DNA from 4 places in the Aliiroseovarius sp. genome. Region 1 is predicted to be linked to each of the others. Evidence: riboswitches for the same ligand, from Rfam matches in the RefSeq annotation. Region 1 holds a riboswitch; each other region holds the start of a gene.
What was found. Region 1 has a riboswitch for cobalamin ahead of nrdH (glutaredoxin-like protein NrdH). Riboswitches for the same ligand answer to the same signal wherever they lie in the genome.

Region 1 (5,276 bases):
CGACCTCGATCGCGACATTCGCACGGGACATTTTCACCACAGGCGCTGGCTGGGCGATGCTGGTCAGTGGCATCGGGATCGGGTTCCTGTTTGCCGCACTGGTGCTGGCCATAAGCGTGGTGTCCTTCCCGCTTCTCATCGACCGCCACGTGGGTCTGCCCGCAGCGGTCGTGGCCTCTGTGCGGGTCACCGCGCAAAACCCCGTCGCCATTGGGGCCTGGGGCCTGGTCGTCGTGGCATTCCTGGGCATTGGCGTTCTGACGCTGTTCATCGCGATGATCATCGTATTGCCAATCCTGGGCCATGCGACCTGGCACTTGTACCGCCAGGCAATTGCCGATCGCAGATAACGCGGCAAGGCCGGTCGTCGCCCCTTGGGTCTCAGGGACCTGGACGCAACCAAGCACAGCCAGCAGGCGCCTGAACGCTCGCTTTGATCGGCGCGGTCGCAACCGTTCCGGGTCACGTTGCAGTTTAACAAGGGGAGGAACACATGGAGAAGCTTTCTGATATTCCCGAACTGAAAACCGCACACATGGGCATGTTGCGCGAGGCGCTGCGGCTCGGATGGCGCGACTTCCGCAGCGCCCCGATATTCGGCCTGATCTGCGCCGGGCTTTGCGTGGCGGCAGGGTGGGTCATGGTCTGGATAACACTGCAGACCGGGATGATCTTCTGGCTGCTGCTGGCGGCCTTTGGCTTTCCACTGATCGCCCCCTTTGCCGCCATCGGGCTTTACGAGGTGTCGCGCCGTCTGGAGCGCGGGGAGGCGCTGTCGCTTGGCGCGGTCTTCGGTGTCGTGCTGCGCCAGAGCCGCCGACAGCTGCCTTCAATCTGCATGATGGTGCTGGGCCTGTTCCTGATCTGGGTCTGGCTTGGGCACATGATCTTCGCCCTCTTCATGGGGCGCGTGACGATGGTCAATATCATGACCTCCTTCGAAGTCTTCGTGAGTCCGAATGGCGTCGCGATGCTGGGTGTCGGCATGGCCGCCGGGGCGATAATCGCCTTCCTGCTCTTTTCAATCACGGTCCTGTCGATCCCGATGCTTCTGGACCGGGAGCTGGATTTCGTGACCGCCATGGTCGCCAGTTTCTCCTATGTCATGACCAACGGCGCGGTCATGTTGACATGGGCCCTGTTCATCGGCGCCCTCACGCTGCTGGCCCTGGCGCCATGGTTCCTGGGGCTGTTCATCGTACTGCCCCTGCTTGGGCATGCCAGCTGGCACCTCTACAGCCAGATTGCGTCGATACAAACACAGGCTACGGGCGCGGTGCAGGCCTGACCCGCCCCTGTGGCATCAGGATGCGGGGCACTTCCGGTTGTAGCGAACGGCGCAACAATTGTGCTTGCCAGACTGCTCTTGGCAAGGGCTCTCCGTACAACACGCTCAGCCAACCTATGACCACATCTGCAATAAGGTGAGGCTCACAACCAGGACCGACAGCCGGGAAGGACTCTGCACAGTACCCGGACCTGCATGAAGACAAGAAAATAGCAGCCAGAATATTCCATATATTGACAGTAGTCGCCTTTCGACCCCAATATCATGTTGCTTCGGTTCCTTCGATTCTGATCGAGGGCTAAGAGGGAAACCGGTGAAAATCCGGTACTGCCCCCGCAACTGTAAGTGGATAGCAAGGCCGATCACGCCACTGAAAGCACGCTTTCGGGAAGGCCGGTCAAGCGAGAATCCGCGAGTCAGGAGACCTGCCGCGAGCGCGAAAATATGACCACGAACGGAGGGTTCGGGGGCGTGTTCAGGGAGGTTTCCCGGCACTGCGTCCTCGAGTTTGCCAATAAAAGGACAGAGGACAGATGAGCATCATCGTTTATTCCAAACCCGCTTGCGTGCAATGCACCGCCACCACCCGCGCACTGGATGCGAAAGGTGTCGATTACGACGTGGTGGACCTGACGCAGGATGATGATGCGCTGTCTCATGTGACCGAACTGGGCTACCGCCAAGCCCCTGTTGTGGTGGCCGGTGGCGACCACTGGTCGGGCTTTCGCCCGGACATGATCGCCCAGCTGGCCTGAGGTGGGCGGCCAAGCCCCGGCGCTGGTCTATTACTCTTCAAGTTCGGGCAATACCGAACGGTTCGTGACGCGGCTGGGATGGTCTGCCGCGCGCATTCCGATTGACCCTGACGCGCCCACGCCCGCCCCGGAAGGCCCGTTCGTTCTGATCTGTCCGACCTATGCGGACGGTGAAGGGCGGGGGGCGGTCCCGAAACAGGTGATCCGTTTCCTGAACGATCCTGCCACCCGCGCGCGTCTGGTGGGCGTGATCGCGACCGGCAACCGAAACTTCGGTGCGACCTACGCCCTGTCGGGTCGCATCATCGCAAAGAAATGCCAGGTGCCGCAGCTCTATTCCTTCGAGCTTGCGGGCACCGAAACCGACATCGCCCGCGTGCGCGAGGGCCTGACCAAACTGGGGGAAAACCTATGCTCGACAGCGACCTGAACACGCTGGATTACCACGCGCTGAACGCGATGCTGAACCTCTATGATGGGGACGGCAAGATCCGTTTCGACGCCGACCGCATGGCCGCGCGACAGTATTTCCTGCAGCATGTGAACCAGAACACCGTGTTCTTCCATTCGCTGGATGAGAAACTGGGATATCTGGTCGAGGAAGGTTATTACGAAGACGCGGTTCTGGACCAATATTCCAAGAACTTCATGCGCAAGATCTGGGAAGCGGCCTATGCCAAGAAATTCCGTTTCCCGACCTTCCTGGGCGCCTTCAAGTATTACACGTCCTACACGCTGAAGACCCGCGACGGGCAGCGCTATCTGGAGCGCTATGAAGACCGCGTCGTGATGACCGCGCTGTGCCTGGCGCGTGGGGACGAAGACCTTGCCATGTCCTTCATGGACGAGATGCTGTCGGGCCGGTTCCAGCCCGCGACGCCCACCTTCCTGAACGCAGGCAAAGCGTCACGCGGCGAGCTGATTTCCTGCTTCCTGCTTCGGTTGGAAGACAACATGGAAAGCATCGGGCGGGGCATCAACTCGGCGCTGCAGCTGTCCAAGCGCGGCGGCGGCGTGGCGCTTCTGCTCACGAACATTCGTGAGCACGGCGCACCGATCAAAGGGATCGAGAACCAATCCTCCGGCGTCATTCCGGTGATGAAGCTTCTGGAAGACAGCTTTTCCTACGCCAACCAGCTGGGCGCGCGCCAGGGCGCAGGCGCAGTCTATCTGAACGCCCACCACCCTGACATCATGCGCTTTCTGGACACCAAGCGCGAAAACGCCGACGAAAAAATCCGCATCAAGACACTGAGCCTGGGCGTGGTGATCCCGGATGTCACCTTCGAACTGGCCAAGAAGAACGCGGACATGTACCTGTTCTCGCCCCATGACGTGGAGCGGGTCTATGGCGTGCCCTTCTCGGAAATCTCGGTCTCGGAAAAGTATCACGAAATGGTCGAGGACAAGCGCATTCGCAAGTCCAAGGTGAACGCGCGCGCCTTCTTCCAGACGATCGCGGAAATCCAGTTCGAGAGCGGCTACCCCTACGTGATGTTCGAGGACACAGTGAACCGCATGAACCCGGTGGACGGGCGCATCAACATGTCGAACCTGTGTTCGGAAATCCTGCAGGTGAACACGGCATCCGAGTTCAATGACGACCTGAGTTATGCCCACCTGGGCACGGATATCTCCTGCAACCTGGGATCGCTGAACATCGCCAAGACCATGGATGGCAAGGATCTGGGCCAGACCGTGGGGGCGGCGATCCGGTCGCTGACGGCGGTGTCGGAAATGTCGGCGATCGACAGCGTGCCGTCCGTGCGGCGCGGCAATGACGAAAGCCACGCGGTCGGGCTGGGGCAGATGAACCTGCATGGGTATCTGGCACGCGAACGGGTGCATTATGGCAGTCCAGAGGGGGTGGAATTCACCTCCGTCTACTTCGCTGCCGTAGCCTTTCACGCGATCCGTACCTCCTGTGAGTTGGCACAGGAGAAGGGTGAGGCGTTCAAGGGGTTCGAGAAATCCGACTATGCCTCCGGCACCTTCTTCGACAAGTACACCACCCGCGACTGGCTGCCCGAAAGCGAGACCGTCCAGCATCTGTTTGACGGGGTCGACCTGCCGACCCGCGCCGATTGGGCGTCGCTGAAGGCGGACGTGATGAAACACGGGATCTATAACCGCAACCTGCAGGCGGTGCCTCCGACCGGGTCGATCAGCTATATCAACAACTCGACCAGCTCGATCCACCCGATCGTGTCGAAGATCGAAATCCGCAAGGAAGGCAAGATCGGCCGCGTCTATTACCCGGCCGCCTTCATGGACAATGACAACCTGGACTATTACCGCGACGCCTATGAGATCGGTCCAGAGGCGCTGATCGACACCTATGCGGCGGCCACGGAACATGTGGACCAGGGGCTGTCCCTGACCCTGTTCTTCCCGGCCGAAGCGACCACGCGGGATATCAACAAGGCCCAGATCTATGCCTGGAAGAAAGGCATCAAGACCATCTACTACGTGCGCCTGCGCCAGGAGGCCCTGGAGGGCACCGAGGTTCAGGGCTGCGTGTCTTGCACGCTGTAATCGCGCTTTGATCGGAGAGAACCCATGAAAGACATGCCCACCACCACGGTCCCGCGCGCGATCAATTGGAACCGCCTGGACGACGATAAAGACTTGGAGGTCTGGAACCGCCTAACGGTGAATTTCTGGCTGCCGGAAAAGGTCCCGCTTTCCAATGACATTCCCAGCTGGGCCACGCTGACGGACCACGAAAAGGAACTGACCATTCGCGTGTTCACGGGCCTCACGCTTCTCGACACGATCCAGAACACGGTCGGCGCGCCGTCCCTGATGCCCGACGCGGTGACCCAGCATGAAGAGGCCGTTCTGACCAACATCGCGTTCATGGAGGCGGTGCACGCGCGCAGCTATTCGTCAATTTTCTCGACGCTCTGCTCGACCAAGGAAATCGACGAGGCCTTCCGCTGGGCCGACGAAAACCCGCATCTGCAAGCCAAGGCCCGCGCGATCCTGGACACCTATGCGCCGGGCAACGATCCCTTGAAGCGCAAGATCGCCAGCGTCTTCCTGGAAAGCTTCCTGTTCTATTCCGGCTTCTACCTGCCAATGTACTGGTCCTCGCGCGCCAAGCTGACCAACACCGCTGACCTCATCCGCCTGATCATCCGCGACGAGGCGGTGCATGGCTATTACATCGGCTACAAGTTCCAACGCGGCTATGAAAAACTGTCAGAGGCCGAACAGCAGGAGTTGAAGGA
Region 2 (5,276 bases), 1.7 Mb from region 1:
CGGCTATGGCGGCGAGAGGGGCTGAAGGTTCCACTAAAACAACCAAAGAAAGGGCGGCTCTGGCTGAATGACGGATCATGCATCCGGCTCCGGCCGGAGCACCGCAACCACGTCTGGTCCTATGATTTCGTTCACTGCCGGACAGATGACGGCAAGGTCTTCCGGACGCTGAACATCATTGATGAGCACAGCCGCGAATGTCTGGCGATTAAGGTGGAGCGCAAACTGAACTCGACAGATGTGATTGACGCTTTGACCGACCTGTTCATCCTACGTGGCCCTCCAGCCTTCATACGTTCCGACAATGGCCCCGAGTTTGTTGCACAAGCGGTTCGGGATTGGATCGCAGCCGTCGGCTCTCAAACTGCCTACATCGAACCGGGAAGCCCATGGGAGAACGGATATTGTGAAAGCTTCAATGGCCGGTTCCGGGACGAACTGCTCAACGGGGAGATCTTCTATACCCTGCATGAAGCCCAGATCCTGATCGAAGAATGGAGGAAACACTACAACACAAAACGACCTCACAGTGCATTGGGCTATCGCCCACCGGCACCCGAAACCATCATCCCGATGGAACACAGGCCGATCATGCACTAACTATCAACCTGGACCAGTCAGATGGGGCGGCTCAGGAAACAGGATATCAAGTTCCTGCGCCAGGCCAAATACCTGGTGGAACAGGGCTATTCCGTCTTGATGTATGACATGCGCGGACACGGCGAAAGCTTCCCTGAGATTTGCTGAAGCAGAGCAACCCTACGGATATCGGGAAGCGCATCCTTCATGCGGCGAGTTACCAGTTTGGACTGGTCATCAAGCTTGCTCTATTTGCGATTGAAGAGGCCCTCTACTTCGCCGACACGACTTTGGAGGAACGCCATTTCGCGGTTGCGTTCAAGAATTGGAAGGGGTGCGCAGAGGCTTTCAACCCGTTTTTGGTCAACGACTTCCTTCAGATCGACACTCAGAAGATGTTCACTTCCGAGGAGCTGGTTTGATGCTGAAGATCAGATCCCTTCCTTTGACTGTCGAGTATCACACCGGGGAGTCGGCAACCTCGGTTGCTGCGCGCCTGGCAAGGCGTAATGGTGCACCGCGGCTGATAACCTTCTGCTCTGACATTGGTCTCGACTACTTTGCACTGGCGAATGGTGAAGAGATCGAGGTGAGACGCCTGGCTGCGTTTGCTGGCGTGGATCACGATGAGCTGGTGAAGAACACGCCGAGCGTTGTTCGCAAGGACTGGTTCAGATTGGGGGAGGCCGAGATCAAGTTTTCGGCCTTTCAACGTACCCGACCAAGGGTTTGCCCGATTTGCATCGAGGGTTGTGTGGCGGAGACCGAAAGCGCTCGGCACATCAACCGGGATCAGCCCAACTTATTGCTGCACGTGTTTGTAGCAGACACCGCTGTGTTCTGCAGGAGTTGCCAAGGCCAGCCTCGAACAAAGATCATTTTGACATCGCGAACCTGGCCATAGGCTTCACGCCTGGCAAGCCGGAGTTCTTTCCCGAAGGGAGCCTCGGGTTGATCCATCACATGGGGGAGAGAGTAAAAGGAGCGGCCGGGGCAGGGTGGTTTGACAACCTTCCCTTTCATGTCGCAACCCAGACCTGTGAGAACTTCGGACTTCTCCTTCTGAAGGGCCCGACCACGAACCGGCAGCTCGTGTCAGATCTGGATTGGGCCAAGTCAGGCCATATTGGGTTCACTTTTCTGCGCCATGGCCCCGACGCGATGATTGAAAAACTCGCCGAACTGGAACGCAGGCGTCCCAACGACAACTCCCTCTACCGAGCTCGGTTTGGCGTCTTCTTCGAGTGGCTTCGCAATCGCGAAGATGATCCTGCCTTCGATGCAATCCGCGATCCAGTTCGGCAGTTCATTTTCGATACCTATCCCGTTCAGAAAGATGCATTGGTCCTCGGCGTCAAAAACCCAAGACGAAAGCTCCACACACACCGATCGCTTTCTAAAGAACGTCGGCTGGATTTCACCAAAACGGGTCATGCCCTCCTTCAGCGTGGCGATGTCCGGAAGAACGACAGCAACAGCTTCGAACTGCTGCGATACGTACCATCAAATGTGGCTGATGAGATTGCACATGAGTTGAATAGGGTGTTCACGGCCGAGCGGACGGCGAAAAAGCTCGGTGTGACACGTGCAACCCTTTCCCAGCTTTCTCAAAACAGGCTCATTCAGCCTCACTTCAAACATCGAGGCGCGGTCCCTGGTTTCCATAGCAACGAGATTTGGCGCTTTGCCACTTCCGTGACCAAAGGATGGGTGCCTTTTCTCGGCAACAAGTCAGCGGCCAAATGGGTATCTTTTCAAGATGCCGCCAAGCGATGCAAATGCGCTACTTGGCAAGTGCTTGGCATGGTCATCCCCTACGGTTTGCCGGTGACCAACCCGGATCGGAAAAAGAAGCTGCTCTCCGACCACATCACCTGCCCAAGGGCTTTGGCCAGGAAATATGATGAAGTCGAAAGGAACGCAGTCACCTTTCTGAAAGCGGGCAATATGTTGGGGTGTAATACAGCTCAGGTCGAAGAGCTCGTCGTGCGAGGTCTACTCACGGAGACACCCGCGTTTGCGATCCGGTCGAGAAAGAAATACCGGACCGTCGAACTGGCGGGTGTCCACTCCCTGCTAAACGGTGATCAGCAAATCTGACTGTCTGAGGGGGACGAGCGGGTGCTGCTCTGGCCACTTTTTTCGACTTCCCAGTGGAAGAACTTTCCTGAGTCAAAGGAAGAAACGCCAGCCTTTTTCGCAATCCGATGTCGGATTGCCCAATGAAATAAGGGACTCCGGTGGAAGGGTTATGGTGAGTCACCCACCCTTGGCAGTTCGAAGAAAGGTTCCGTTGGCGGCGGCCTTTTACGTTGATCGGTGCAAAGACAGGATTGTTTTTAACTCCGAGCCACCGTTTCTTTTCTTAAATCTCAGAAGCGGTGTTTCCGCGTCCCATGAAAAATTTTCTTTCCAGCATGCTTTAAGAATTCTTTACAAAACGTCTTCCTCGTACTACCTCCGATTCCGCTTCGGTCCTGTCGGCATGCCGGTGGGATAATAGGGAACACGGTGAGGTGTAGCCATCAGGCGCCAATTCCGTGACTGCCCCCGCAACTGTAAGCGGAGAGCGAGGCCGGACAAAGCCACTGTGCCGCCAAGCGGTGCGGGAAGGCCCGGCCAAGCTGCGACCCGCGAGTCAGGAGACCTGCCGAGGTGATCACCCAATCCGTACGCGGGGTGCGTGCGAGATTACGGTCTGTCCGTCGTGGTGACATTTTCGCCGCGGCCGGACTCCAAGATCTTCGACCGCAAAAATGGACTACTGCCCGCCCGCGAAACGAGGCGAGGCAATTCAGAGGGACGTGGCCAATGCTTGCCCGTATTCTTTCCACGACCGCGTTTGTCAGCGCGGTCTCCACGCCTGCGATCGCGCAGGATTACACCGATCTCGGCACCATTATCGTCTCTGGCGACCTTACGCTGTCTGCGAACCGCGGCGAGACCACCAAGACCGAGCGTAGCGGCTCTACGGTCGAAATTGTCACCCGTGAAGATCTTGAAGAAGCCGGCGACATTCAGGTCGCTGATTATCTTGCCACGCTTCCCGGTCTCAGCGTGACGGGCAACGGTGGCATCGGTTCGACCACCAGCCTGCGCATTCGTGGTTCATCCGGGCGCTATATCGGGGTTTACGTTGACGGTATCGACGTGAACGACCCGTCCGCCCCGCAGATTGCGTTTGATTTCGGAGGGTTGACCACGGACGATATCACTCGGATCGAAGTGCTTAAGGGCGCGCAGTCCGCCCTCTATGGTTCCGAAGCCATTGCTGGTGTCATCAATATCACCACGAACCGGGCCACCGAGCCGGGTCTGCACCACAACCTTGCGGCGGAATACGGCTCGCACAACACCGCACGGCTGTCGTACAACATGAGCTATCTTGGCGATTACGGCAGCTTCGCCGCCACGCTGAGCCACATTCGCACCGATGGAATTTCGGCCGCGGACGAGAACGCAGGCAACACCGAGGACGACGGCCACGAGGCCACCCGCCTGAGCTTCTCGGGTGAGTATGCGGTTTCGGACACGGTCACCATCGGCGGCTCGGGTTTCTGGCAGACCTCGGAAACCGAGTACGACGAATATAGCGGTGGCCCGGTGGACGGTGTGTCTCCGGACGAGCTGTCGGAAAGCGACCAATTCGGTTTGCGCGGCTTCGTGCGTGTCGAAGGTGGCGCGGTCGAGCATGAGTTCTCGCTGCAGTATTACCAGAACGACAGGCTTTCCTCCGGCACCAACGCCTGGGGGCCCTTCGCCTATGACTATCTGGGGGAGCGGATCGGGCTGGCTTATCAAGGTCAAGCCGAGCTGACCAACGCCACGCTAACCTTCGGGCTGGACGCGACGCGCGAGTCTTATGAAAGCGGCGTGCAAAACGGTGAACATGACATGCTGGGGGCCTGGGTTCAGGCCGATTGGCACCTGTCGGAGCAAGTTGAGTTGGTGACTGTCCTGCGTCACGACGATCATTCGGACTTTGGCGGCAAGACCACCGGCCGCGTGTCGCTGGCCTGGCTGCCCACGCCGGATATCACGGTCCGGGCCGCGGTGGGTACCGGGTTCCGTACGCCGTCGCTGTTCGAGCTCTTCTCGTCACCCTATGGCAATGCGGCGCTGCAGCCGGAAACCTCGGTCAGCTATGAGCTGGGTATCGAAAAGCGTTTTGACGGTGGTGAAGTTTCGGCCACCTTGTTCAGGACCGAGATCACCGACCTGATCGCTTGGTCGCCCACTGGCTACACGCAGACACCGGGGACCGGATGGGCCCAGGGGGTCGAGCTTGCCGCGGCCTTCAAGCTGTCCGACAGCCTGGATATGACGGCATCCTACACCTATACCGACAGCGAGAACGCTGCGACAGGTATGCGGCTGGCCCGGGTGCCGATGCACACGGCTGCCGTCCGCCTGAATGCCGAGGTGACGGATCGTTTGTCGACGGGCCTTGCAGTCAAGCATGTCGCCGGTCTGAACGATACGACCGGACCGCTGGCGGACTATACCGTGGTGGATGCTACGGTGACCTATGATGTTTCCGACAGCGCCGAGCTTTACCTGCGCGCCGAGAACCTGTTTGACGAGGAATATCAGACCGTCACGGGTTACGGCACGCCGGATCGCTCGTTCTACTTCGGCGCGCGGATGCAGTTCTGAGACTGGATCGTGCCATTATGAAGATCGGCTCTCACGCAATG
Region 3 (5,276 bases), 930 kb from region 1:
CGTGACCAGGCGCTTTTCGCCCCCCGACAGCTTGTGGGTGACGCGGTCACGCAGGTGCATGAGGTTCAAGTCGCCCAGCACCCGATCCACCGTAGCCAGGGCCTGTTCCCGCGTTTGACCAAGGTTCAGGGGGCCAAAGGCCACATCTTCAGCGACCGTAGGGCAGAACAGCTGATCATCCGGGTCTTGAAACACAAGGCCGATGCGCCGCCGCACGTCGTGGAAATCCGCCTCTTGCGAACGGATCTGCCCAAAGGCGGTCACGGTGCCCGCATCTGGTTTCTGAAGGCCCAGCGCGATGCGCAGCAGGGTGGATTTTCCCGCTCCGTTCGGTCCGGTCACGGACAGTCTTTGACCGGGTTCCAGCGACAGCGATGCCCCCGAAAGAACCGGAGCATAGCCAGGGTAGGCGAAGTGGATGTCCTCCAGCATCAGAAGCGTCATGCGACTTCTACCAAGAAAAGTGCCAGGCACAGCGCGACCATACACAACGCAAAATCCCGGTCCCGACGGGCAAAACGAAACTCGCGCAGCATCAGCATCTTGCCCGAAAAGCCACGGCATTTCATCGCTTCCAGAATCCGTTCGGACCGTTCGATGGCGCGGATCAGCATCATGCCGACCAGGTAGCCAAAGCTGCGATAGGTGTGCCAGTTGGTTCCCGGACGAAAGCCACGGATCTTCATCGCGCCACGCAGCCGCAGGTATTCCTCGCGCAGCACCTCGATATAGCGAATGGTGAACATGAGCAGATGGACCAGGGTTTCCGGGCAGCGCAGCCGGTACAGCGCATGGCCCAAGGTCACCGGTTCCATGGTGCCGACCAGAACCATCAGCGCAAGGATTACCGCGTTCGCGGTCAGCGCGATCTCAACCGCTCTCCACAAGCCCTGCCAACTGGCCGGAAAGCCGAAGACGGTAAAGATCACGTCTCCCGGCATCGAAAAGGGCATCAGCACAAGCATGAAGATGATGAACCCGTCCATCATCGCCATGCGCTTGAGCGTGCGGCGCAGCGGCAGGCGCGCCATCAGCAGCAACCCGATAGAGACGGCAAAGGCCGCCAGCAAGGCCGGAATGGTGCTGAGCGCCACGGTCACGATGGCAAACAGGCAGGTCGCCAGGATACGAACCCGCGGGTCCAGTCCCCCGATCGCCCCATGGCCGCCGCCCTGCCCTGACTCGGACAGCGTCTTTGCCGGGTTTTCAAGAACATGCGCCATCAGCTTGCCAGCTTGTGTCGCGCGGCAAGATAAAAGCCGACGCCGAACAGGCCGACGATATAACCGATACCGCCCAGAATGCTCTGCAGGTCGTTCTTCTCGCGATAGACTGCGATTTCCCGACGCAGGGGGCGGATTTCATCGCGAACAACCTCGGCAATGATCAGGCGTTCCTCGTCTGACAGCGAGGCGATGGTGACCCCTGCCCCGGTTGCAGCGGGCGCGATGATTTCGGCGACCTCGACCTCAACGGCGGCGACGCCCATGATCTTGGCGACCTCATCGGCGGGCATGGTGACGTCAGCCACGTGCCCTGCGCCCATGTCGGCGCGGAAGGTGTGGGCGACCGGCTGCGTCGGAGCATACAGGAAGAAACCGTCCTCATCCGTGACGGTCCGCCCGATCTCGGCCCCATCCGGGCCAAAGACGATGACCTCCTGCCCGACGGCCATATCGCCGTTGGAAAAACCCAACTCGCCTTCGATGACGTCGCCCGAGGGAAATACACTGGCGATGACCTTGTGCGCCAGGGCGGGCACAGGGGCGCAAATCACGGCACCGAACATGGCGCAGGCCAACGTGCAGATCAAAAGACGATGTTTCACGAGGACATCCTCCTTGCAAAGAGTTCGGGCTTGACCTTGCGCGCCAACAGAACCGCGAAACCGGTCAGCACGGCTTCAACCGCCATGACCGGGATATGCGCGAAGAACACCAGCTTGGCCGCTGGCAGGAATTCATCCCCCGACAGCGCCAGTGACACGGCCACCATACCGGTCGTGGCCGCAATGGCGAAGGCCCCGCCGACACTGCCCCAGATCGCACCCTGCACCTCGCTGCCGCGTCCGATCAACCTGCCGAAAAGCATTCCCGCCAGCACTGCGGGCAACGCGATGTTCAACGTGTTGACGCCAAGAACCGTCAGCCCGCCGAAGCCAAAGAACGCGGCCTGCAACAGCAGCCCCACGAACAGCGCTGGAAAGGCGGCCCAGCCGAGCAGAAGCCCGGCCAAGCCATTCATGATCAGATGCACCGATGAGGGCCCGACAGGCACGTGGATCAAGGATGCCACGAAGAAACTGGCGGACAGCACCCCTGCGGTGGGGATGCGGTCCAGGTCCAGAGATTTCAGCCCAAGCGCAATGCCACCAGCCGCGGCGACAGCGCCACCGATGACAACAGGATTGGACAGGGCCCCATCTACGATGTGCATGGAGTTATTCCAGATCCCAGGCGCGGATCCAGATCACGGCGTCCTGGCTCAGCTCCTTGCCTTCATGTTCGGTTGCGGGGCCCGAGCCCAGCGCGGCAAAGCCCCAATAGCCCGCCTTGGGCACACCGAAGCTGAAGTAGCCGTTGTCATCCGAGATCGCCACAACAGAGCCACCGGGGAGCGGCGAGGCGGTCGGCGCAGCGGCGCCGTTGCCGTCCATCTCGGGCGTTGCGGCCATGTATTCGATCTCGATCTCGGCGCCAGCCACCGGGTTGCCTTCGCTCAGAACGCGACCGGTAAAGGTCGAACCGGCGATGATGTTGTAAGGCTTGTTCAGCGGCAGGATTTCGGTTGCCAGACCCTGCGGCTGATCCCAGTCGGTCGGTAGCTCGTTGCGGTTCAGGTAGGTCTTGGTGATCTGCTGGATATAGATATCCTCGGATTCCTCATAATAGGGCGTGGGCACGGTCACGACCACGTAATCCCCCGACCGCTTGACCGGAACCGAACCGAGAAAGGCCGGGGCGGAGTTTTCCGGGCCCTCGAAAGTGGTTTCCTGCAGCGTGTCCATCAGGTCGATTTTCTCGCCATTGTGGATCACGTAGAACTCCTCGGGCTTCTCCAGCACCATCGCGTGACCCGCTTCGAACGGGTGCCAGAAGATCAGCTTGACCGGCACGTCGCCCGGGCGCTCGATCATCGTGTCTTCGGTGTATTCCAGCAGGAAATGCGCCTGTGCCATCATCGGCAGAGTCAGCGCGGCAGTTGCAGCCAAAAGCAACTTTTTCATGAACTTACGTCCCTCTATTGTCGTGCCAACCCCGGCACGCATTTCTGTGAGGCAACAGGACGAAGGAACAGCCCACATCCTTGGGCAGATGTTCCCGACGCACACCCCGTCGCCGATTGTCAGCACCCCTCCCAAGGGCGCATATCCGGCAGGTCTCCTGACTTGCGGGTCAAAGCGACGGTCTGGCCTTCCCGGGTTGACCCCAGTGGCGTGTTCAGCCGTGCTCACCGCTTACAGTTGCGGGGGCAGCTGCAGCCTAGGTGCGCAAGGCACCGCACTGCATTCCCTTTTGCTTTCGGGACGAATCCCGAAACCGGACTGCGAATCCAAATGGCAGAGTCTTGGAAACCGGTCAACGTTATTGTGTGCGCCCTTTGCACCACGAAAAGAAGACCCTTTGCAGCAAGCGGGGCTGCCGGACGCCCTGCCCAACGCCACGGGTCGATGGTCAGGTATCCATCGTGGCGGGCCGGAGGTGCTCCATGAACGGCCGGAGCGGCATCATCGCGCGGTATTCACGCGGGAAATTGGGGCGATGCCGGGGTTGCGCTCAAGTGATCTTCGAGCAGCGAAACCAATATTCCAGCCTTCAACGCCTCGGCAACATAGTCCCGAAACGTTTGGACCAGTCCCAGCCCCTGTTTGCCCAGATCGTTCGAGGCGGCAGCGTACTGGTTACAAGGCAGCCTTTGATATCCGCGGTGAACGCGCACTCTGCAGCCTCGAAGCTCCAGGGCGCGATGCGGTCGGATGATTGGAACCGGTATCGGATGCGGTTGTGCTCCAACAGGTCGCGCGGAGTCTGCGGCCTGCCCCTCAGCTTTACCGGGGGAAAGCGCAGGCAGCCCGCGCGACGTCGAAGATCCCACCATAAAGACCGCCGACATCCATGCCGCCGCCTTCCTGTCCGCTCTGGACGGGGTGGATGCCGTCCGCATCTCCGGCCTGGGCGTCTACGCACTCTCCGGCTACATGACCGCCGCGGTGGCGGATGACGCCGCCGACACCCTGCTTCCGGGGGCCAGCACGACGGATGAGAACAACATCAGGTATCAGGCGCCCTACTAGTCCGAGGTAGACCGGGGATTGATCGCGGCCCATGACAACAAGTTCTCGGTCGCCTCGTGGAAGCCCTGGCGATGGACGGCGTGAAGGCCGGGCAATAGGGCGGGGCACAGGGACCAACTTCTACCCACCTTGGTCCTGTCGGCCCAACCGGCTCCGATGGGCAACTTGGCCCGGCCACGGACGTCGAAAGTAAGGACAACGACGCGCTCAGCCATCTTGTGAGCGTCGTTCAACGGTAGCTGTTCTTGCTCCGAGGTCCAGGCGCCGGGCACCACCAAGGGGGCTGTTGGCTGCCGTCATGGCCCTCTGGCAGGTTAACCTTGCCCAATGGAGTGTCACCTTCGCATTCCAAACGCACGTTGCGAGTTTGGGTATCAACCCGCGGTGTTGCGGTCATCTGCACGGTGTCGATAGGCAGGGCTGTCAGGTACATGTCCCGCACCGAGGTTGGACCGTTTGGGTCGTGATGACGGCACTCGGCAGTTTTCTACGTGGCTCACAGATGCGTGCCCGGCCATTGTCCATACGGGTCCAGTGATCTTCGGCGGATGAGTTATGCGCAGACACACCGATCCAAGGCCAGCTGCCGCGCAGACCGAATGGTGCCACGCCCCATTTTCCCCGTACGCTTGATGGGCGCGCGGCGCGATGAGCAGGGCTTGCTTGACTTGTGGCCTCTTTCCCACGAGAATCGTTAAAAAAATTACGAACCTGTTCGAGCAGAGATCATGAGCACCAAGAATTCAGGGAACACCGGGGCAACGGTGTTCTCCGCGCAGCCGAAGACAGCATTCTGGCGCACCGGCGTGGCTGAACCCGGGGTGTACGGGTATGAAAACCTGTACAAATCCGGCTTCCAATTGCCCGCGAATGCGCGTTTTTCCACCTACGGGTCCTGTTTCGCACAGCATATCAGCCGCGCGCTTCAGGGGCGCGGGCAGCCCTGGGTGGACGCCGAGCCCGCCCCGTCCAACTTCCCCGA
Region 4 (5,276 bases), 350 kb from region 1:
TCGAGGCGCGGGCCGTCAGGCTGGAGACGTCCGGCGACGGGCTCTGGCATGCGCTGGATGATCTGACGGCGCGGCTTGCCACCCGGATCGAATTGCGGCCGATTGGCCTGCCATTCTCTCAGAGCCTTGAAAAGTGGCTGCCGAATGCCGCGGCCAGTTGGCTTGCCCGGCAGGGAGAGAACGCGCCTGAATTGTATTTTGCGACATCCCTGCAGACCGACCTGAATGTCATTCACGCCGCCGCGAACGCAAAAGTCGCGCTAAGGCCAATTGCGCCAAAGCCGTCCGGTGAGCTTGGAAAGGGCTGGGACACCCCACCTGCGTTTCGGCATCATCTGCTCGTTTGTGCCGGGCCACGGTGTCACCTGAAGGACGCCCCAAATCTGGTCGACGCGCTCAGGGCGGAACTTGGCCGCGCGGGGCAGAGCTCGGATTGTCTGGTCACAACAACCGGTTGCCTGTTTCCCTGCAATGCGGGTCCGGTGATCGTGCACTATCCGCATGGCAATTGGTACCGTGTGGAGACCATGGACGACATCCGGACCTTTGTGTCCGGGGCGCTGCGCGCCGGAACCATTCCCCGTTCTCTACTCATTCATCAAACAGGAGACATCCATGAACCTGCTTAAATACCTTGTGCCCTTGGGGCTTGTGGCCGCGACCGCTCAGGCTGATCCGGTGACTGTGCAAAGCTGTGGTGTGGAATACACGTTCCAAGAGGCTCCGGCACGTGCAATCACCCTGAACCAACAGGCGACCGAAGTGATGCTAGCGCTGGGGCTGGAGGGATCAATGGTCGGTACCGCCTATCTGGACGATGAGATTCCGGCCCAGTGGAAGGATGCCTTCGGCACCGTTCCAGTTCTGGCCGAGAAGTACCCAGCGGCAGAGGTTGTTCTGGCCAATGAGCCTGATTTCCTGTTTGCGGGTTTTGGCTCGGCCTTTTCCGAAGACAATCTGGGCGCGGCGCAGAAATGGCATGATCTGGGTGTTGGCACCTATCTGGTTGACGCTTCCTGCGGCGACGCGCATCCCAAAAATGTCCCGCTGACGATTGAGCCCATCCTCAAGGATATCGGGACCATCGGGCAGATATTCTCGGTCGAAGATCGCGCAGAGGCGCTGATCGCCGAAACCAAAGCGCGTATTGATGCAGTTCAGGCCGACCCGGCAGGCGCGGGCCGCTCGGCATTTATCTACGATAGCGGCGATGAGACGCCCTATTCGATCGGATGCTGCGGAGGTCCGGCTCTGGTTGCGAAAACTGCAGGGCTGAACAGCATCAGCGATGATGTCGAGGGCACCTGGGTCGATCTGGCCTGGGAACGTGTTGTCGAAGCCGACCCGGATGTGATCCTGCTGATCGAAGCGGGCTGGTCGTCAGCGGCCGAAAAGCGCGCCTATATGGAAAGTGATCCGGTCCTGTCCGAACTGACCGCCGTGAAGGAAGGGCGTTTCGTGACGGTGCCGTTCTCTGAAACGCTTTTGGGGATGCGCTTTGCCGATGGTGTCGAAAACCTGAACGGACAGCTGGCTGAGCTCGAGTAGATGCAAGCCCGGTTTCTGGTCCTGTTTCCCACGGCAATGGTCGCGATGGTGCTTGTCGCCGTTGCGGGCATTCTTTGGGGCACCGCAGATATCAGTTGGTCGGATCGCTTTGCCATCCTGATCCGCAGCGAAGGTGCCCCGCGTGGCCTGTCATTGATCGTCTGGCAATGGCGGATTCCCCGGGTGTTGGCGGTTGGGCTGATCGGGGCCGGGCTTGCTCTTGTCGGAGCGTTGATGCAAACGGCGCTGCGCAACCCGATGGCGGACCCTTACCTTATGGGCCTGTCCTCCGGTGCCTCTGCGGCAGCGGTGGCAGCGATCATCTGGTTGCCGACATCAGTAACCGAAACGCTGGGCGTTCCGGTGATTGCCTTCGCCGGTGCCGCCGTGGCGTTCCTGATGACACTGGGCCTGTCCCAGCAACGCGGGCACCAGCTTGATCCCCTGGTTGTCATACTGGCCGGCGTGGCCGTTTCCCTGATGTTTCAGTCAGTGACGGCCTTTTTCCTCTATGTTGGTGATCCGCATGTCACCCGCAACGCTCTGGGCTGGCTCATGGGCACGGCGGCAGGCACCGAATGGTCCGAGCTTCCGATGCTGGTTTTCTCGCTTGCAGTGATCGCGAGCCTGTTTTTGATGCGGGCGGATGCGCTGGATGCAACACTGCTGGGTGAAGAACGCGCTCAGGCTCTGGGTATTCGAACCGGGCGTCTACGCGTGATGATATTCGTTGCCACGGTTGTCCTGACTGGACTGGCTGTTTCCGTGGCCGGGATTGTTGGCTTTATAGGTCTGATCATCCCGCACATGGCGCGGCTGCTGGTCGGTGCACGGCACAAGGTATTGTTGCCTTTGTCGATGGTTCTGGGTGCCCTTGTTCTGATTGCTGTTGATCTGCTGTGCCGGGTCCTTCTGGCACCGCAGGAACTGCCGCTTGGTGTCTTGCTGGCGTTGTTTGCAGCGCCGCCTTTCATCTTCATTTTGCGGGGATTGCGTCGTGCCGTCTGATCTCGCTCTGGAAATCCGCGATCTGTCGGTCGAAGTGGGCGGTCGGCCCTATGTGCGCGGCGTCTCTTTGACCATCCCGCAGGGCGAAATCCACTGTTTGCTGGGGCCGAACGGTGCCGGCAAGACAACCGTTTTGCGCACGATCTACCGTGCCGAGCGCCCAAGCGCAGGCGAGATCATCGCAGACGGCCGCAGCATAGATGACTATGCCCATCACGAATGGGCGCGCAAAGCAGGGGCGCTGGTGCAAAGTTCGGGGCTGCTGGCCGGGCTGACCCCGGCAGACATCGTCGAAATCGGCCTGTCCGTTCTGGGCCTGAACGGGCACGAGCTGACCGGACGCAGGGATGACGCTTTGGACCTGGTCGGGTTGAGCCAAAAGCGAAACCAGCCTGCCGATCATCTGTCGGGGGGCGAACTGCAACGGTGTTACTTTGCCCAGCTGCTGGCCTGCGATCCAGAGATTTACATTCTTGACGAGCCGACCAACCATCTTGATCTGCACTATCAACTCGTACTGCTGAACGAAGTCAGGCGGCGGGGCCGAACGGTATTGATGACACTCCACGACCTCAATCTGGTCGCGCGGTACTGCGATCATATCCATTTGATGAATGGCGGGAAAATCGTCGATCAGGGCAAGCCGTCAAATGTTCTGACGCGCCGGAACCTGAGGGCGCATTTTCTGGTCGACGCCTACCTCGACTCGCAGTCCCTGGTGATTAACGGCCCGGTTGCGACGTGATCGAAATCCGACCTCCGCGCAGACCCATGTCTGTTTTGGAACCGGAATTGTCGCATGTATTTCATCGCCTAAGCGGGGCTGAACTATTCTGTGCCTGTGAGGTGCCGCTGTTTGATTCTGAAACAGCGGAGAATTGGGAAGCCGGTGTAATTCCGGCACTGCCCCCGCAACGGTAACGAAGGTCAGGTTCGGCAATCAGCCACTGGGAAGAGGATCCCGGGAAGGTGCCGACACCGGGCGCAAGCCCCTTCCAAGTCCGGAAACCAGCCTCGCAGATATGTCAAACCGCGGGTGGCGGTGGGGGCAACCGGTTCGGACGTGATCCTCGCGCGTCTCCGGACGGTTCTCCGGTGTCACCTGCCCAAACAATGCCGCGGGGCGCGGCAGGAGAGCCGGAAGTGAATACCATTCAAAACCTGTTGGCGCGCCGAAACCCGGCACATGCCCTGGAACAAGCGTTTTATACCGATCCCGGGATTTTTCAGACCGACCTTGAAACCATCCACTATCGCGACTGGCTGTTTGCTATCCCGGCCTGTGAATTGGAGAAGCCCGGCAGCTATGTCACCTATAACGTCGGCGCTTATCGCGTGATTATCGTCCGGGGAGCAGACAATCAGATCCGGGCGTTTCACAACACCTGCCGTCATCGCGGGTCGGTCATCTGCAAGGCGGCGAAAGGCCATGCCCCGAAGCTGGTCTGCCCTTATCATCAATGGACCTATGAACTGGACGGCTCGCTGCTGTGGGCCCGCGACATGGGGCCGGATTTCGACCCCAGCCAACACGGGCTTAAGACCATGCATTGCCGTGAACTGGCCGGGCTGGTCTATATCTGTCTGGCAGATGAAGCGCCCGATTTCGACAGTTTCGCCACAATAGCGCGCCCTTATCTGGAGCCGCACGGTCTGGGCAATGCCAAGGTGGCGTTCGAAAGCTCGATCATCGAAATGGGCAACTGGAAACTGGTCTGGGAGAACAACCGGGAATGTTATCACTGCGGCGGCAATCACCCGGCGTTGTGCCGCACCTTCCCGGATGACCCAGCGATCACCGGCATCGAAGGCGGCGAAACTCCGGCCCATATGCAGGCCCATTTCGACCGGTGCGAGGCTGCAGGACTGCCATCGCAGTTCTACCTGAATAACGACGGACAGTATCGTCTGGCGCGGATGCCCCTGAAGGAAGGCGCGGAAAGCTATACCATGGACGGCAAATCCGCCGTGCGGCGCTGGCTGGGCCGGTCGCCATTCGCCGATGCCGGGGCTTTGTTGAAATTCCACTACCCGACCACCTGGAACCATTTCCTTGCGGATCACTCCATTGTCTTCCGCGTCACCCCGATCAGCCCAACGGAAACCGAGGTCACCACGAAATGGCTGGTCCACAAGGACGCGGTGGAAGGTGTCGATTATGATCTGAAACGCCTGACCGAGGTCTGGGTTGCCACCAATGACGAAGACCGCCGGGTCGTTGAGGATAATCAGCAAGGCATCAACAGCCCCGCTTATACCCCCGGGCCATATTCAGCGACCCAGGAATCCGGTGTGCTTCAATTCGTTGATTGGTATTGCACCACGCTGGCGGATCGTTTGGCCCCTGGCATCATGGCTGCGGAGTGACGGCGATGAAAGACCTCAGCTCAGCCGCCGCCATCTGGCAGGACAATGAAATGCTGGAATGCGTCTCGGTTGTCCCCGAGATGCCAAATACCGCCAGCTTTACGTTTCGGGCTCCTTCGGGCGCCTTGTTCGCGTACCTTCCCGGACAGTTTCTGACCTTGGAAATCCCGGCTCCGGGCCAGCCGGGCGGGGTGGTGCATCGCACCTACACGATCTCGTCCTCGCCGTCGCGGCCCAGATCGATCACGATCACGGCCAAGGCGCAGCCGGACAGTATCGGCACGCGCTGGATGCTGGACAATCTGCAGCCCGGTATGCGGATCAAGGTCATCGGGCCCGCAGGGCTGTTCACC

Region 2: another riboswitch for cobalamin. It lies ahead of ACO07D_RS01920 (TonB-dependent receptor plug domain-containing protein); the one in region 1 lies ahead of nrdH (glutaredoxin-like protein NrdH).
Region 3: another riboswitch for cobalamin. It lies ahead of ACO07D_RS14940 (DUF4198 domain-containing protein); the one in region 1 lies ahead of nrdH (glutaredoxin-like protein NrdH).
Region 4: another riboswitch for cobalamin. It lies ahead of ACO07D_RS08885 (aromatic ring-hydroxylating oxygenase subunit alpha); the one in region 1 lies ahead of nrdH (glutaredoxin-like protein NrdH).

What each region holds. Positions count from the first base shown of each region.
Region 1 is NZ_CBDDIE010000003.1:1,913,525-1,918,800, reverse strand. Features, by position in the region: gene ACO07D_RS10620 (DUF2189 domain-containing protein) at 1-350, shown strand, start outside; gene ACO07D_RS10615 (DUF2189 domain-containing protein) at 494-1,288, shown strand; cobalamin riboswitch at 1,545-1,735, shown strand; gene nrdH (glutaredoxin-like protein NrdH) at 1,822-2,043, shown strand; gene nrdI (class Ib ribonucleoside-diphosphate reductase assembly flavoprotein NrdI) at 2,066-2,473, shown strand; gene nrdE (class 1b ribonucleoside-diphosphate reductase subunit alpha) at 2,455-4,578, shown strand; gene nrdF (class 1b ribonucleoside-diphosphate reductase subunit beta) at 4,603-5,276, shown strand, end outside.
Region 2 is NZ_CBDDIE010000003.1:189,660-194,935, reverse strand. Features, by position in the region: partial or broken gene ACO07D_RS01945 (IS3 family transposase) at 1-600, shown strand, start outside; gene ACO07D_RS01940 (hypothetical protein) at 622-747, shown strand; gene ACO07D_RS01935 (hypothetical protein) at 741-1,001, shown strand; gene ACO07D_RS01930 (TniQ family protein) at 1,001-1,483, shown strand; gene ACO07D_RS01925 (hypothetical protein) at 1,531-2,679, shown strand; cobalamin riboswitch at 3,035-3,248, shown strand; gene ACO07D_RS01920 (TonB-dependent receptor plug domain-containing protein) at 3,391-5,235, shown strand.
Region 3 is NZ_CBDDIE010000003.1:2,839,203-2,844,478, reverse strand. Features, by position in the region: gene ACO07D_RS14960 (energy-coupling factor ABC transporter ATP-binding protein) at 1-444, opposite strand, end outside; gene cbiQ (cobalt ECF transporter T component CbiQ) at 441-1,223, opposite strand; gene ACO07D_RS14950 (cobalt ABC transporter permease) at 1,223-1,828, opposite strand; gene cbiM (cobalt transporter CbiM) at 1,825-2,436, opposite strand; gene ACO07D_RS14940 (DUF4198 domain-containing protein) at 2,441-3,226, opposite strand; cobalamin riboswitch at 3,357-3,558, opposite strand; gene ACO07D_RS14935 (hypothetical protein) at 3,977-4,294, shown strand; gene ACO07D_RS14930 (GSCFA domain-containing protein) at 5,023-5,276, shown strand, end outside.
Region 4 is NZ_CBDDIE010000003.1:1,568,375-1,573,650, forward strand. Features, by position in the region: gene ACO07D_RS08865 ((2Fe-2S) ferredoxin domain-containing protein) at 1-629, shown strand, start outside; gene ACO07D_RS08870 (ABC transporter substrate-binding protein) at 616-1,548, shown strand; gene ACO07D_RS08875 (FecCD family ABC transporter permease) at 1,585-2,556, shown strand; gene ACO07D_RS08880 (ABC transporter ATP-binding protein) at 2,546-3,301, shown strand; cobalamin riboswitch at 3,384-3,587, shown strand; gene ACO07D_RS08885 (aromatic ring-hydroxylating oxygenase subunit alpha) at 3,670-4,923, shown strand; gene ACO07D_RS08890 (2Fe-2S iron-sulfur cluster-binding protein) at 4,929-5,276, shown strand, end outside.